DNA from 2 places in the Psychromonas sp. CNPT3 genome. Region 2 is predicted to be linked to the other one. Evidence: riboswitches for the same ligand, from Rfam matches in the RefSeq annotation. Region 2 holds a riboswitch; the other holds the start of a gene.
The links. A riboswitch is a leader RNA that binds a small molecule or an ion and turns the genes downstream of it on or off. The one in region 2 is predicted to bind thiamine pyrophosphate.
Positions count from the first base shown of each region.

Region 1: linked by a shared signal. The riboswitch ahead of thiD (bifunctional hydroxymethylpyrimidine kinase/phosphomethylpyrimidine kinase) and the one ahead of thiC (phosphomethylpyrimidine synthase ThiC) in region 2 are both predicted to bind thiamine pyrophosphate.

Region 1 covers NC_020802.1:1,307,488-1,315,937, reverse strand. Annotated here, with positions in the region: gene PCNPT3_RS05810 (ABC transporter substrate-binding protein) at 1-257, opposite strand, end outside; gene PCNPT3_RS05805 (ABC transporter permease) at 300-1,040, opposite strand; gene PCNPT3_RS05800 (ABC transporter ATP-binding protein) at 1,081-1,848, opposite strand; gene thiD (bifunctional hydroxymethylpyrimidine kinase/phosphomethylpyrimidine kinase) at 1,851-2,696, opposite strand; TPP riboswitch at 2,767-2,866, opposite strand; gene PCNPT3_RS05785 (hypothetical protein) at 3,236-3,514, shown strand; gene PCNPT3_RS05780 (hypothetical protein) at 3,539-3,769, shown strand; gene PCNPT3_RS05775 (FUSC family protein) at 3,825-5,873, opposite strand; gene PCNPT3_RS05770 (DNA-3-methyladenine glycosylase I) at 6,476-7,045, shown strand; gene PCNPT3_RS05765 (DUF475 domain-containing protein) at 7,280-8,314, shown strand.
Region 2 covers NC_020802.1:2,656,592-2,665,041, reverse strand. Annotated here, with positions in the region: gene dmeF (CDF family Co(II)/Ni(II) efflux transporter DmeF) at 1-871, shown strand, start outside; gene PCNPT3_RS11755 (MarR family winged helix-turn-helix transcriptional regulator) at 1,295-1,732, shown strand; gene PCNPT3_RS11750 (PaaI family thioesterase) at 1,740-2,210, opposite strand; gene PCNPT3_RS11745 (DUF134 domain-containing protein) at 2,293-2,589, shown strand; gene PCNPT3_RS11740 (NifB/NifX family molybdenum-iron cluster-binding protein) at 2,586-2,981, shown strand; gene nqrM ((Na+)-NQR maturation NqrM) at 3,008-3,205, shown strand; TPP riboswitch at 3,340-3,443, shown strand; gene thiC (phosphomethylpyrimidine synthase ThiC) at 3,520-5,496, shown strand; gene thiE (thiamine phosphate synthase) at 5,516-7,027, shown strand; gene PCNPT3_RS11720 (HesA/MoeB/ThiF family protein) at 7,021-7,785, shown strand; gene thiS (sulfur carrier protein ThiS) at 7,770-7,970, shown strand; gene PCNPT3_RS11710 (thiazole synthase) at 7,933-8,450, shown strand, end outside.

The DNA of each region.
Region 1 (8,450 bases), 1.3 Mb from region 2:
CTCGGCTGATAAGACACCGCCATATCCACTTTATTAGCGGCCACTAATTTAGGGGGCATTGACGGATCCGCAGGCTCTTGAATATCCACGCTTAAGCCCTGCGCTTTAAAATAGCCATGTTGTTGCGCAATAATAATGGGGCCGTGATTTGGATTAACGAACCAGTCCAGCATTAATGTCATTTTTTGTGCGTAGCTATTAAGTGAAAACACACTCAGCACTAAAGCCAATACGCAGAGTTTCATTTTATTGTTCATCTTACTTCCTTTTAAAAAACGCCCCAAAGGAGCGCAGTAACATCAGTCTTGCCAATGAATGAGCTTTCTTAACAAGATATCTGTTAAAAAATAAAGCCCCACTGACAAAGCCGATAAAATAAATAGCGCAGCAAACATTTCATCAATAAGCATGCGCGCATTTGCCTGTAACATGAGATACCCCAAGCCTTCACTCGAGCCAACCCACTCTCCTGCAACAGCGCCGATAGGTGCTATCACCACCGCCACACGAATACCGGATGCAAGTGTCGGCAGTGATGCGGGTAACTGGATATAACGTAATACTTGCCATTTACTGGCGCCCATGGTTTTTACCAGATCTAAATAACCTTGCGGGGTATTACGTAGTCCGTCATAACAACAGGTGCAGATAGGGAAAAAAATAATTAAGGCGGCCATCACCACTTTAGAGGCGATGCCATACCCCAACCAAAGCATCAAAATGGGGGCGATAGCAAAAACAGGAAACGCCTGACTGGCAATTAATATTGGCATCAGCCAACGTTTTAAAGGCTTAAATAACAACATTTGCAGGGCAAATAACATCCCCATAGACAAACCTAAGCCTAACCCGAGCACGATCTCGATAAACGTTATCCACGCATGTCTCAGTAAAACGTCATAACGAAAACATAAGCGCTCAAACACCGCCAACGGGCTTGGTAAAATAAAATTGGGTAAGGCAAAAAAGAGTACCGCAGCTTGCCATATCGATAAGATCACCAAGGCACTTATCAAAAAACGAAAGGCAGCGGCAAACATATTTCTTGATCTTTTAACGCCTTGAGGTGGTGCAGATATATTATTCATTATCATTCTCTAAACAGATCATAATTTGTTGCTGCAAGGTTGCGCACTGCGCATCAAATAGACGCGGCGTCTTTGATGAGGGAACATCTAAAGCGGTCACAAAAGCCGGACGACCCTGCATAATATAAAGCTTGTCAGCTAAACGGATCGCTTCTTGCGGATCATGGGTTATCAGTAAAACGGTTTTATCTTTTAATAATTTTATGGCAAGATTTTGTAATCGGTATCGTGTCACTGCATCAAGAGATGAAAAAGGCTCATCCATTAAAACAATGGGTTTATCTTGCATTAAGGTGCGTGCTAATGCGACGCGTTGGCGCATACCGCCAGAGAGTTGCTGCGGAAATAACGCCTCTTGATGCGCAAGCCCAACGCTCTCTAATAAAGATAATGCGCGGATTTTTTGCTCTTTTTTGGATGTTTTTAAAAACTGAGTACTAAGGAGCACATTATCTAAAACAGATAACCAAGGCATCAATAGATCTTGCTGCGCCATATACGCCACTTCATTGTCTAACTGACACTCGGGATCCGTTTGTAATTGTCCTTGCCAATGCACTGTTTTTTCAAGTAGGCCCGCGATATAGCGCAGTAAAGAGCTCTTACCACAGCCACTTTTCCCCAGAAGACATGTCCACGATTGAGCGGGAATACACATATTCAATCCCGACAACGTGGCATTGTCACTTTTGTAATAACGTAAATATCCATCACTAATATTGATATTAATTGGCCGACTGCCCTGTATTTTTATCGACATGATTAAAGCTCTGACAAGGGTAAATTAAAAAAATGATGTACTGGCCCGCTTCCCTTACCAATGTCTAATTTATCCGCATGCGCTATCGCCAATGAGACATAATCTTTAGCATTTTGCACCGCTTTTTCTAAGCTATCGCCTTGCGCTAAATAAGAGGCAATCGCCGATGATAAGGTGCAACCTGTCCCGTGTGTATTTTTAGTATGGGTTCGCGGTGCGCGAAAAATCTTAGTGTCGTTGTTGATGATGAGAATATCATCACTGCTTGTATTTGAGGTGTTATGCCCGCCTTTCAGAAGTACTGCAGAGGTATCTAATTGGCTGAGCGCGGGGATCATGGCTTGCATCGCATCAATAGCGGGATCATAAGAGATATTAAGTAAGGCGGCAGCCTCTGGTAAATTGGGGGTGACTATGTCTGCAAGCGGTAATAATTGTGTTTTAAGTGTATTAATAGCCGATTTTTTTAATAATAAATCACCACTGCTGGCAACCATCACAGGATCAACAACCACGAAAATAGGTCTATATTGCTTTATTTTCCGCGCCACCAGCGCAATAATATCACTATCCGCTAACATGCCCACTTTGACGGCGATTATATTTAAGTCACTAAAAACAGCATCTAATTGTTTTTCAATATGCTCAAGCGGGATAGGAAATATTGCTGTCACGCCCAGTGTGTTTTGCGCCGTGATAGCCGTGATCACTGAGCACGCATAGCTACCTGTTGCAGAAATACTTTTAATATCAGCTTGAATACCCGCACCACCTCCACTATCAGAGCCAGCAATGGTAAGTACAATCGGAATGAGGGAATGTTTTCTGGGGGACGTTGTATTTATCATAAGAGCGCCTTGTGTTGACACAAGGAACTTAAGGCATGCAGGTAAAAATCAAGGTAAACACCCAAGAGATCTAACAAGATGCATAGTTCCCTCCGCCAATATTAATTGGATCAGGTTCAACGGGTCTCGTTTCTACGATCTCAGCCTTTTGGGCCCCCCGACTATCGAAGCGCATAATAACAAATTATATTAAAAGAGCAACCCACAACACACTGATGTTTTTATCGCTTATTTTTAAAGCATAACAATATAAAAAGTGTATTTGTTTGATAAATAAGGGCGATATTAAGCGCATAGAACAGGCATAATTTCCTTCCGCCACTTTGTTTACAAACACCCAACAGGCACCGAAAACAAACGCTATGATGGCCATTTCCCGCAAAGTGTTTTCACCACAAAACAGTAGCATTATGATTTTATTGACTATTTTTAATGCTCAGGCTAACACGAGCACATACTCTAAATTTACACTTCCAAAGATAAATATATGATGTAATATATACGGTCAAGTTTCATACACTTACAGGCACGAGCAACTTATGAAAAAACTTATCTTTTTGATCCTCCTGGCCACCACTCTTTGGAAGTTCTACCCCACAGAAGAAAAGTCAGGCGTCAATGATTTGGTCACTCAATTAAAAGGTAAAGTAGAGCATTTTTTAAAGAAAGATAACGTTCAATTTACGTGTGATGATCGTCAATATTGCACACAAATGAACTCGCAAGATGAAGCTCTCTATTTTATTGAAAACTGCCCCAATGTAAAAATAGTAGCAGAGCCTAATAGTCTTCCTTGTAAAGATGATCCGCGCTTTTAAACTACGTCTAAATGAGGAAGTAACATGGCAGAAATAATAATGAGCATTGGCTTCATTATATGTATTATTGGTGGAATACTACTTGTGATCCAAGCCTTTAAAATGAGTCTGGTTTGGGGCCTCTTGTGTCTATTTTTAATGCCGGTTACGTTTATTTTTACTGTTGTGCACTGGCCAGTGGCTAAAAAACCTTTCTTTATACAATTAATAGGGATGGTGTTTTTCGTTATCGGAACCTTTATGGCTAACTCTTAACAGAAAGAAAGCCCGTTTTAACAAGCATCAAACACTTATGCCTTTTATTTTAATGTCACTCTTTAATAATATTAGGGCATAAGTGCTTTAAACTTATTTCATGCATTTTTTTTAAAGTGCTGACAGATAAAAACAACAACGAACGAACACCATTTTGATCCATACTTTCCGCGTCATAATACCTATCATGATCCTGACTAAAAGAAGGAAACTCGGTCTCTTTTTTAGTGCGAAGAAGCACAATTAAAGCATCAACCGCCTGTTGTACTTCTTGTTGAAATATCCCTAATTTTTTATAGCGAGCACCTTCTCTGATGAGAACACTCAGTACCGTTAAATAATGTACTAATTGCCGATGTAATTGTAATAATTGCTCATAATAGTCACTTTGCATATGCGTGTGCACGGGCTCTTGCTGCATTTCCTTTAACACCAGCTCCCAGGCATGCTCGCTCATAAACATATTGCGTCTAACCTGCGTTAATTCTTTTTTATCAACCTCTTGCGCAGCATCACGCCGTAATGAATTAAAAGTAAACGCTAAAATACCCCCCACTGCTTGAATCGATTCGATGCTTTTATGATGAATTTCTTTGCCTCTCCATTGTGGCCATAATAGGCTATAGCCAAGATAAACAATACTCGCCCCTATAAGGGTATCGAGTAAACGAGGCAATACAAAAGATAAGCCTTGGTGCAATATCAATTCAAACACTAATACAATAAATGCACTGATCCCCGCCATAAAAAACATATAATTGATCATATAAAGAAAGAATGAAATGGGTAATAAAACAATCATCAGCACAATCAAAACAGGATCACTCACGCCGAGTTCAATCCAAATAACGGCAAATGCTAAACCATACAAAGTGCCCAGACAGCGCTCAAAAATACGGCTACGCGTTGCTAAAAAATCCGATTTTATTACCATTAAAATACATAAAACAACCCAATCTGGACGCAATAATTCAAAATATTGTGCAATATCTGCACCCAGTGCCAACATCAATGCAATACGCCCGGCATATTTTAAAAGGTTAAGATCCCATGTTGGCCAGTGCCATGATTGTGATGAAACTTCAATATCTTTAGCGCAAAGATAGCGGGGTTCATTGATATCCACTAACTTGCTAAGCAGTAAAATACTTCGTCCCCAAAATTGTAAATGAATATACTCTGGCACAACAACTTGATGCACTAGGCGCTGGGCGGCTTCAATAATAGGAGTCTGTGACGAAGGTGTTCTTTTATATTTTACGGCGATAGCAAGCGATCGTAATCGTTGTTGCAAAGCATCACTCCAATTTACAAGTAGTGTGCTACAAATAGGATCTTTAAATTTTTTGTGTAAATCTGGATGCATCGAATGACCTGTAAGTGCCAACTCAAACATCTCATTGGCCACATATAATGATTTGATTAATGCAGGATCTTCTTTTTTAGTTAATGATGAGGATTGAAATGCCTGTGAGATCAACCCCACTAACAGATGTTTTTGTTTATTTAACTTTATTTTAATCAACGACTCACCCAATAATGCACATTGGCGTAAATAGATATAATCGGCTAACGCGACATAGATCGTACTTAGGGCAGATCGTAATACGATATGTCGCCAAATTGAAAACCATAACCAGCTTAAAAGGCTAAATAATGCGGGACCAAGCACTAACAAGGCGTATTGATATGTTGGACTTTGCTTTGAAAAAAGAAAAAAGACCATCACTAATATAAATAAACAAGACGATCCTAAACGATTCCAAAACTCACCATTTAATGCCCCTAATGAAAATACAAAACCGCAAAGAAAGAAAACGAGCCAAATAGGAAGGTCTGATCGCATTAAGGTGTAACTGCTTAATATGGCAAGCCCCCAAGCCAATGACAATATAAGCAGGTGTTTACAACAATCCTTATTGGGTTGGTCAATGCCACTAATTAAGGCAGCAGGTATCGCAGAGGCAGCTATCACAGAGAACATGAGATGATCTGTTAACCAACCTGCGCCAAAAATCAAAAAAAACAGGGTCGAAACACGACTACTAAAATTAACAGCGGGATGGTAAAAAATAGAGGTCATAAAATGTAACTTTTTTGCCATAAACTACGTCCTAAAACAAATTATAATGTGACTGATACCTATTCTCTCCGCTAAGATCATTTATACCTGTACAGGTTATGATCCTAATTTTCATCTTAAAACAAAGGTATATTGGGGCACGATTTAATGAACTAAAGTAGATAAACAGGTAAGTGTTTTCGTATTTAGGCCAAGTATTTATTAATAAAAATGCATCATATAAAAACATGATACACAGGGAGTTTTTTTTGTTATAAAATTTCGTGATGAGATAAGCAACACATATTAAGAACAAATACGCAAAGGAATAAGCTTACATTGTACTCTTGGGTTTGTTTTTAACAATGAATAAATGATGCTATATAAAATAACTTACAGTGTCACTTTTTCTCATTAAAATAAAAAAAATATAATTTAAAAGTAAGAGCCTATCGACTTTTAACTCTTCAAAAAGCAGTAAGATACACATAACGTAAGCATGAGCATTAAATTGAAGGTTAATTCCATAACCTGCTCATTAAAGACTTATATTAGATACTTAAAAGATGATAGATAATGACGAGAGTTTATCCGTGACCTTTTAAGTGACGCTATCGAATTAAGCGCTAAGGAAATTATATTTAATGAAACGATGTGACTGGGCAAATACCTCCTCTTTAGAAATACATTATCACGATGAAGAATGGGGAGTTCCCATACATGACGACCGTATGTTGTTTGAGATGCTTATTCTTGAGGGCGCTCAATCGGGCTTAAGCTGGCTAACTATTCTCAAAAAACGCGAGGGTTACTTAAAAGCTTTTGACAACTTTGATGTGAATAAAATCGCACTCTACGGTACAAAAAAAGTCGAAATTTTACGTCATAATGCAGAAATAGTTAGAAATAAGATGAAAATTAATGCTTGTATCGAAAATGCAAAACGTTTTTTAGAGATTCAACAAGAGTACGGTAGCTTCGATCGCTACATTTGGTCCTTTGTCGGGGGTAAGGCCATTAATAATCAATGGACTTGCATTGAAGATGTCCCCTCCATGTCAGAGGTCTCTAAAAAAATGAGCATTGGTCTTAAAGAGAAAGGTTTAAAATTTGTTGGTCCGACTATTTGTTATGCTTATATGCAAGCGGTTGGCATGGTTAACGATCATATAACCTCGTGCTTTAGATATAAAGAAACACAAGAAATATCATAAATAAACTCATTCGAAAATAAATATAATTGGCTTATTGATAACGTCTCTAAAAATTATCCTATAAGCCTCTCCCTCCCTTTAGAATAAACCGAATCATTTTTATGACATTAATCTCAACACCAACACGGCACCACCTCGATAAAAATTTGATTTTTGTTATTGAGCCCTGCGTTCTGAATTGATATATTCAATACCTATATTTTTGAGAACAATTAAAAAGAGAAGGTCTTATCAATGCGTAACTTACGGTTTTTTAGAGGTAGTTTTTTAGTCACATTCATAGGCGCTTTACTTGGATATTTGATCGGTGGTTTTGAAGCGCTCTTTCTTATTTTTGTATTATCTGTCCTCGAAATTTCTCTTTCTTTTGATAATGCGGTCGTTAACGCCACGGTACTTAAAAAGATGGATGCGTTATGGCGAAAACGCTTTCTTACTTGGGGAATTTTAATTTCTGTTTTTGGCATGCGCGTGATATTCCCTGTTGCTGTCGTCTCTGTCGTCGCAGGCGTCTCGCCTTGGTCTGCCATACTCATCGCTATCAACTCCCCTTCCCAGTACCAAGTTTTAATGCAGAGTGCGCATATCTCTTTGATGGGGTTTGGTGGATCCTTTCTCTTATTGGTGGGTTTAGATTTCTTTTTAAATGAAGATAAAACAGAACATTGGATAGGTATTATTGAACGCCCTCTTTTACATATTGGTAAATTGAAGTTTTCAGCGCCTATTTTTACCGTTTTAGGTATTCTTTTGATAGCAGGGCTCTACTTACCCGATGCGGATCAATATTCATTTATCGCCTCTGGTGCCAGTGGTATCGTTGCATTTACATTGATCCATAAAATCTCGGCGCAAATGGAAAAAAGAGAAGATCGGCGCGCCTCATGTAATGGCACAGTCGTTGTTGCCAAAAGCAGTTTAGGTATGTTTCTCTACTTAGAGCTTCTCGATGCATCCTTTAGTTTTGATGGCGTCATTGGCGCCTTTGCTATCACAACTAACTTATTAATTATTGCCACGGGGCTTGGTATTGGCGCGATGTTCGTACGTTCTTTAACGATCATGTTTGTTGAAAATAATGTTTTAGAAGAATATCAATACTTACAACATGGTGCATTCTATGCGGTTATTGCCCTTGCTATCATCATGTTTTTGAAAACATTCATTCATGTACCCGAAATTCTTACCGGCCTCATTGGAGCCGGATTTATTGCACTTGCCTTTATACATTCCTTAATTGCCTCGCGTAAAAATAACAAAGGCACTTAAAATGTAACGCGCTCACTAAACGCCTGCTTTATATTGTAGGTAAACTTAAAAAATCTTAATATAAAGATAAGGCTCTGATTGAATATATTAGAGCCTTATCTTTATTTTCCATACAAGTAACGCTAAGTTTGTTAAT
Region 2 (8,450 bases):
GGATAAGCGAGGAGAGCGTAATACTCTTTACGTATTAATTTTAACGTTACTGACAATGATTGTAGAGATTGTAGCGGGTACTTTTTATGGTTCAATGGCTTTGCTTGCTGATGGTTGGCATATGGGTACGCACGTTGCAGCTTTTTTGATCACCTTATTTGCTTATTATTATGTGCGTAAACATAAAGAAACCAATAAGTTTGCCTTTGGGCCCAGTAAAGTCAGTGTGTTAGCGGGTTACACCAGTGCTATTGCATTATTATTGGTGGCAGTGATCATGCTCGTTGAATCGGCAATGCGCCTGTTTAGCCCACAAACTATTCGTTTTGAAGAAGCGATTTTTGTGGCCGTTATTGGCTTAATTGTTAATATTATTAGTGTTTTTTTATTAAAAGGCGATCACCACCATCACCACGATCATCATCACGGAGAGGTTCATGAACACCATCAGGATCATAACTTACGCGCAGCTTATATACACGTTCTCGCGGATGCATTAACGTCTATTCTTGCCATTGTCGCTTTAGTGTTAGGGAAATATTTAGGCTTTAAGTTTTTAGATCCCATCATGGGTATTGTTGGCGCATTGATCATTAGTCGCTGGGCATGGGGGTTGTTATCGCAAACGGGGCCCATTTTACTCGATCAAAGTATTGATGCGCATTATCAGAAAGAAATTATTGATTGTATTGAAAATGAGAAACACCAACATGTGAGTGATATTCATATCTGGAAAGTGAGTAGCGATCATTATGCGGCTATCATTTCTATTGTTTCTGTGACGCCTTTAAGCGTAAGCGATTATAAAGCGCTTTTAATACCCTTTAAGAAGTTAGCGCATATTAGTATTGAGGTTAACAGCGCACAATAAAGGTAAGGGCATCTCTCCCCTTGATACTTAAATATGTAAAATAAAAAAGCAAAATTAGCCTTGGTTTTTGGTATAAAATCAAAATAAGGCGCTACCTTTGGTCGCTATTATCGTGTGTTATACCAAAGGAATTAATATAGCTTCCATGTATTGCGCAGGAAAAATTAACACTAGCAAGGCATGAGTTGTAGGAGATAGTTGTTCTCACTTCAAAACTCACAACGCAGGTAGGGATAATTTCAACAAGCAAGACGGATCACCTTTTTAGTTCCTTTGGTATTATCTAAGGCTAATTGGAGAATGTTTAGTATTTGCTCTGCGCGCGACTTAAGGTTCCATGATAAAGTAAGCTCTTGATTTTCAGAGGTGAGTATTTTTCGTGTTGAAGGATAGATTGACCTTATTTGATAGGAACGTGCATAAATGAAATCACAGACACAAGCATTAAATCATGCCCTTATTGAGTTCTATGAAAAATTATCGGCTTGGGAATTAAAAATAATTAAAGGCAAAGGGTTATCGTTAGGCCTAATACATGCTCTCGAAATTTTAGGGGCATTTGGTAGTATGCCGATGAAAGCGCTCGCCGATAAAATAGGGATCACCATGGGCACGTTAACGGTGCAAATTGATAAAATGGTAAAAGCGAATTTAGTGACGCGCATCCCACATAAAACAGATAGACGTTCTATTTTGGTGTGTTTAACCGCATCGGGTAAAAAATTATTTGATGAGCATGATGCCTTACATTTACAACTAACAGAGCGTCTAACTTGTTCGTTTGAGGCGCAGGAGTTGCAATTGTTGACCTCTTTTCTTGATAAGATCAATACCAATTTTAGTAAAGAAGTAGTGGATTAAAACGTCTCTATTTATTACTTTGCATAAAGCGCGCTTTAGCGGTTGCCATTTTTACGCCATCAACATATAAGCTCGCTTCAACTTTATATAAAACAGAATATGAAGACGTTATTTGGCTTTGGATAAGAATATCTTTATTGATAGGCACTTCATTTAAATAACGAATTTGTATATCACCAGTGACCGCTTGTACGCCTCGATGGAAAATAGCATTGCACATACCCGCATCGAGTAATGCAGCTAAATATCCCCCATGTAAGATCCCCTGATAGCCTTGTTGATGGCACGTACCTTTTGCTTTTGTCCATATTTGGTTATCGTTATTACTGTAAAAATTAAGTTTTAAACCCAGTGGTGCTTGCATGCCACACATCATACACTGCTGGTGACTAGGCTCTTTTGCAATGGCGACTAAGTTCAAGTCCACTTTATTTTTAAAAGTATTGCGCAGCAGGGTTTGTAATTCAAGCTTACTCATCAGTGTATCCTAAAAATTAGTTATTGGCATATGCCAATAACTTGCGTAGTATAACAGTTGCACTCCTTAAGAGGTATTAAAATTGCGACCTAAAATAAAACGACATATTTGCCCTGAGCGAGGGGCTACATTTAAAGCTTTTAAACCCAATGGTATTCCCTTATCAAAATTAAAAAAAATAGTGTTGCAAAAAGATGAATTAGAAGCAGTGCGCTTAGTCGATATGGAGGCGCTCTCACAACAAGATGCTGCTTTGCAGATGCAGATATCAAGGCAAACCTTTGCCAATATATTAAAAGCATCACGCAAAAAAATAACGTCAGCATTAGTGCTTGGAGGCGCTTTATTTTTAGAAACCAAAGAAGGATATGAGCAATGAGTTATGTTATCGCGTTAACAGGCGGAAAACTCGCCCCTCGATTTTCAAAGGCAGAAATATTTGAATTTTATAATACGCAGAAACGTAAAATAGCGGTATATAAAAACCCTGCTTTAGATGTTTCGGGTTGTGCGGGTAAGAGGTTACTGGTTAACTTATTAATTGAGCGTCAATGTAAAACGGTTATTGTGCGTAAAATTGGTGAAAATACGTTGGCTAAATTATTACAGGCATCTATTCAAGTGCAACAAGGTAATACGCGCCATAACATCGATCAATTACTTGATGATGCTATTTTAGAGACGAATTTATTAACTGATGCATCGCAAGGTGTTCCTAAAAAATGTAACGGTCATACTGAGCATAAAGGCTGTAAGGGTCATGCAGGTTAATCCATTGCTATCATTAGGAGATAAATATGTTATTTATCAGTAGTTTTTTGGTTTTTATTAGTTGTTTTTTTTTAATGGCTTTAGGCGTTATATTTAGTCATAAAAGGTTACGAGGAAGTTGTGGGGGACTCTCTTCTATGGGAATAAAAAAGGCCTGTAATTGTGCGGATAAATCAGCAATGAAAAAAGATCTTTATCAAATACAAGAGCCAACTATAAAATAAATTGTTAATAATAACTGAAAAAACGCGGTATAAATAAAGCTTAATTTAGAGAAATGAGTAATGTTTTTTAAGTGTTGCGCGTTTATTTCATGTGTATTTATGTTGCTGTACGTCTGCCTTGAGACTATACTGCGCACTTCTTGTCGGAGTGCCTTAGGGCTGAGATCACAGATTATATGTGGGATCCGTGGAACCTGATTGGGTTAATACCTGCGAAGGGAACAGGTCAAAGTTGCACTGCCTATGTGCAACTTATACTTACCACACAAAATTCGACAAGCATTCTTCTCTCTCTGAATAAGGTAAAGATTGCTATGTCTCAAGAATTAAAAAGTACCCTAGAAACAACGCCACGAACACAATTGTCACGCCGAGAGTCACGAAAAGCGGCTGAAGATTACTTAAAAAGTTTAAATCAAAAAGCCTATCCCCGCTCAGAAAAAATATTTATTGATGCAAAAATCCATCCCATTAAAGTCGCTATGCGCCAAATTAATCAAGATGATACTTTAATTGGCGGTTCAAAAGAGACCCCTATTTTTGAGAAGAACGAAGGGATCCCCGTTTATGATACTTCGGGTGCATATACGGATGAAAGTGTTGTTATTGATATTTATAAAGGCTTACCTCGACTACGAGAAACATGGATAGCCGGGCGTAATGATGTACAAACACTGCACGGCCCAAGTTCTGAGTTTGCCCGCCAACGTTTAGATGATGACAGTTTAGATAGTTTACGTTTTGAACATCTACCTCAGCCTTTACGTGCAAAAAAAGGCCGATGCGTGACGCAAATGTATTATGCGCGCCAAGGTATTATTACGCCGGAAATGGAATATATTTCTATTCGTGAAAATCAAGGTCGAGAGCGTATTAAAAATGAAGCGTTACACCGCCAACATGCAGGAAATAGTTTTGGTGCAGATTTGCAGAGCAATATTAGCGCTGAATTTGTTCGTCAAGAGGTCGCCGCTGGGCGCGCTATCATCCCTGCTAATATTAATCATCCGGAAACGGAACCGATGATAATCGGGCGTAACTTTTTAGTCAAAGTGAATGCTAATATTGGTAATTCTGCGTTGTCTTCATCGATTGAAGAAGAAGTGGAAAAATTAGTCTGGTCGACGCTTTGGGGGGCGGATACGGTAATGGATCTGTCTACGGGTCGTAACATTCATGAAACGCGAGAATGGATCTTACGTAACTCACCGGTGCCCATCGGCACAGTACCTATTTATCAAGCGCTTGAAAAAGTGAAAGGGGTCGTTGAAGACTTAAACTGGGAAGTTTTTCGCGATACTCTTATTGAGCAAGCAGAGCAAGGTGTGGATTATTTTACTATTCATGCCGGCGTATTACTGCGTTTTGTCCCACTGACCGCGCAGCGCTTAACGGGGATTGTGTCACGAGGTGGCTCAATTATGGCTAAATGGTGTTTGACTTATCATGAAGAAAACTTTGTTTATGCTCATTTTCGTGAAATTTGTGAAATTTGTCAGCAATATGACGTGGCTTTATCATTAGGTGATGGTCTACGCCCTGGCTCTATTGCAGATGCCAATGATGAGGCGCAGTTTAGCGAATTAGAGATTTTAGGTGAGCTCACTAAGGTGGCTTGGGAGTACGATGTACAAGTTATCATCGAAGGTCCGGGGCATGTGCCGATGCAAATGATAAAAGAAAATATGGACAAGCAATTAACGGATTGTTTTGAAGCGCCTTTTTATACATTAGGGCCTTTGACGACAGATATTGCGCCCGCTTATGATCATATCACCTCAGCGATTGGCGCTGCTCAAATCGCTTGGTATGGCTGTGCGATGCTGTGTTATGTTACCCCAAAAGAGCATTTAGGCTTGCCCAATAAAGACGATGTTAAAATAGGGCTGATAACCTATAAAATAGCAGCTCATGCCGCAGATTTAGCCAAGGGGCATCCTGGCACGCAAATACGTGATAACGCACTTTCAAAAGCACGCTTTGAATTTCGCTGGCAAGATCAATTTAATTTAAGCTTAGATCCCGTAACTGCCCGTCTATACCATGATGAAACGTTACCGCAAGAGTCGAGTAAAGTCGCTCATTTTTGCTCGATGTGTGGGCCTAAATTCTGTTCAATGAAAATAACACAAGATGTACGAGAATTTACTAAAAAGTTAGAATCGGGTGAAATATCAACCAAAATATTAGATCCGAGTATCAGTCAAATCGCGCAGAAAGGTATGCACGATAAAGCGTTACAATTTAAGACAAGTGGCGCGCAAATATATCAACAAATAAATGTTAAGTAATGTTTAAGGTAAAGATTATATGAAGAATACAGTATGCAGTTTGACCTACTCAGACGTTAATATGTTCGAGGGTGTGCACAGTGATATACAAACTGTTATCGCATTAGGCGCTACGCCTTGCCATGTTAATAGTGCCATTCATGTGCAAGATGTCTTAATGGAGGGAGTGTCGGATAAAATATTTAGTGCACAATTAGATAGTATTTTCGCAAAAGACGCACCTGCTGTGCTCAAAATAGGCTTTTTAGCAAGCCGCGAACAAGTACAATTAGTCTGTAAAAAGATACAAGATCAAAAAGCCCAACAGGGTGATAATGCGTTTGTTTTATACACGCCAAGTAAGCTTGATTTTGATGTAGAAGGGCGCCAAGAAGCGTCCATTCATGAATTGATCAAAACGCATCTATTGCCTCTGCTTGATTTATTAATTGTTAATGCAAAAGAGGTGTTTAGTTTTTCGGGGCACATGCTTATTACGCCACAATCATTATCTGAAAGTACACAAGCCTTACTAAGTAAAGGCTGTAAAAGCGTGCTCATATGTGGTGGTGATTTAGACTTTATGGATGGGCGTTGTGTCGATTATTACGCAGATGGCACGCGCACTATTGCATTAAGTAGCGCGCGCTTAAACGTCTTAAACGTCTTAAACGTCTTAAATGTGGCATCTAAAAAGGCGATTTTAGGCAGTGCCCTGGCAAGTGCGTTAGCCTTAGAATACGTACTAGAAGACGCCTTTGTTATTGCTAAAGCCTATTTAAATCGTTATTTAAAAGACGCTAATAAAGAAAACTTTTGTGCGTATTCGCGTGCGTGGCCTGATCTTAAAGAAGATTTTCCAACGTGGGTGAACGTCGAGTGCGATATTGATGATGAGCTTACATTAATGGGCGCATCAAATTTAGACTTTCCAAGTTGTCAGACCTTAAATTTAGGTTTATATGCGGTGATGGACTCCTTATTTTGGCTTGAAAAAGTCCTAAAATGTGGCGTTAAAACAGTGCAATTGCGTATTAAAGATAAAAAGCCTGAGCAAGTTGAAGAGCAGATAAAGCAAGCTATTATCTTGGCAAGATCATTCGATGCGCGGTTGTTTATTAATGATTATTGGCAATTGGCTATCAAACATGGTGCTTATGGGGTGCATTTGGGTCAGCAAGATATTGACAGTGCCGATCTTCGCCTTATTTCGGATGCCGGTTTACGTTTAGGGCTCAGTACGCACGGCTACGCTGAGATATTACGCGCGCAGCAGTTTAATCCGAGCTATATCGCATTGGGCCATGTTTTTGCTACACAAACCAAAGACATGCCGAGCGCCCCCCAAGGTTTAACGCGTCTTAAACAATATGTCGATTTATTATCAGGTACGCCAACGGTTGCCATCGGTGGGATCAATTTAGTGCGCGCACCGGCCGTTTATCAAACCGGCGTCGGCAGTGTTGCGGTTGTCAGTGCTATCACTGGCGCCTCCGATATCGCGGACGTAGTGCAACAATTTAAGCAAATGCAGCGGAGCTCATTATGTTAAGCGATCCGGAAACGTTACGTTATAGCAGCCACCTTTTATTAAAAGATATTGGCGGCGCGGGCCAACAAAAATTAAAGAGTAGTAAAGTGCTTATTATTGGCATGGGAGGGTTAGGCTCCCCTGCTGCATTATATTTAGCTGCCGCTGGGGTGGGCACCTTGGTTATTGCTGATTTTGATGTAATAGAGTCGAGTAATCTACAGCGCCAAATCGCTTATAGTAGCCAAGATATTGGTAAGCATAAAGTATTAGCGATGAAGGCCCGTTTAGAGGCGCTAAACCCGCATATACGCATCCGCAGTATTAATAAAGCGATGCATGAAGAGCAATTATTGATTGAGCTTACCATGATCGATTTAGTGCTTGATTGCACGGATAATATGAACGCTAGGCAGTTGATCAACCGCGCCTGTGTGCAAACTAAAACCCCTTTATTGGTAGGTGCTGCCATTCGCATGGAAGGTCAGTTGATGTTCTTTGACAATCAGAGCGCAGACTCTGCTTGTTATCATTGTCTTTTTCCCACAACTGAAGAGCAAGCCTTAAATTGCAGTAACTCGGGGATTGTCGGCCCCGTGGTGGGCATTATTGGCACGATGCAGGCGTTAGAAGCCATTAAGTATATTGTCGGCTTACCTTTAGCACTAAAAAACAAACTCAAACTCTTTGATGCAAAAACATTAGATTGGCAAACCTTTGCGATTCAAAAAAACAATCAATGCACGGTGTGTGGAGGCAAAACATGCAGATCAGAGTAAACGATCAGTTGATGCAAGTTGATAGCGATTTGAGTATTGAGCAGTTACTCATTTTATTAAAAAGTGACATTGGTGGTCATGCTGTTGCCATCAAGCAAGAAGTGATCTCTCGGCAGCAATGGGCGCATTATAAACTTCAAGATAATGATGTTGTTTCTATTTTTCAAGCAATTGCAGGTGGGTAAAGTGAACAAAGATAAACTGGTAATAGCAGGTAAAACATTTACGTCGCGTCTATTAACGGGCACTGGTAAATTTAACGATCAAAAAACCATGCTTAAAGCATTGCAAGCTTCGCAATCCGAGTTGGTGACAATGGCCTTAAAGCGCATAGACTTGCAAAATAAAGGCGATGATATTTTAGCGCCTTTGATAGCGCATGGTATGCAACTTTTACCGAATACATCCGGCGCCCGTGATGCAAAAGAGGCTGTTTTTGCAGCCCAGCTTGCGCGTCAAGCACTGCAAACTAATTGGGTTAAATTGGAGATCCATCCGGATCCTAAATATTTACTGCCGGATCCAATAGAAACCTTAAAAGCCGCTGAAATGCTGGTAAAAGAAGGTTTTATTGTTTTACCCTATGTGCATGCTGATCCTGTTTTATGCAAACGTTTAGCTGAAGTTGGCTGCGCTGCCGTCATGCCATTGGGCGCTCCAATCGG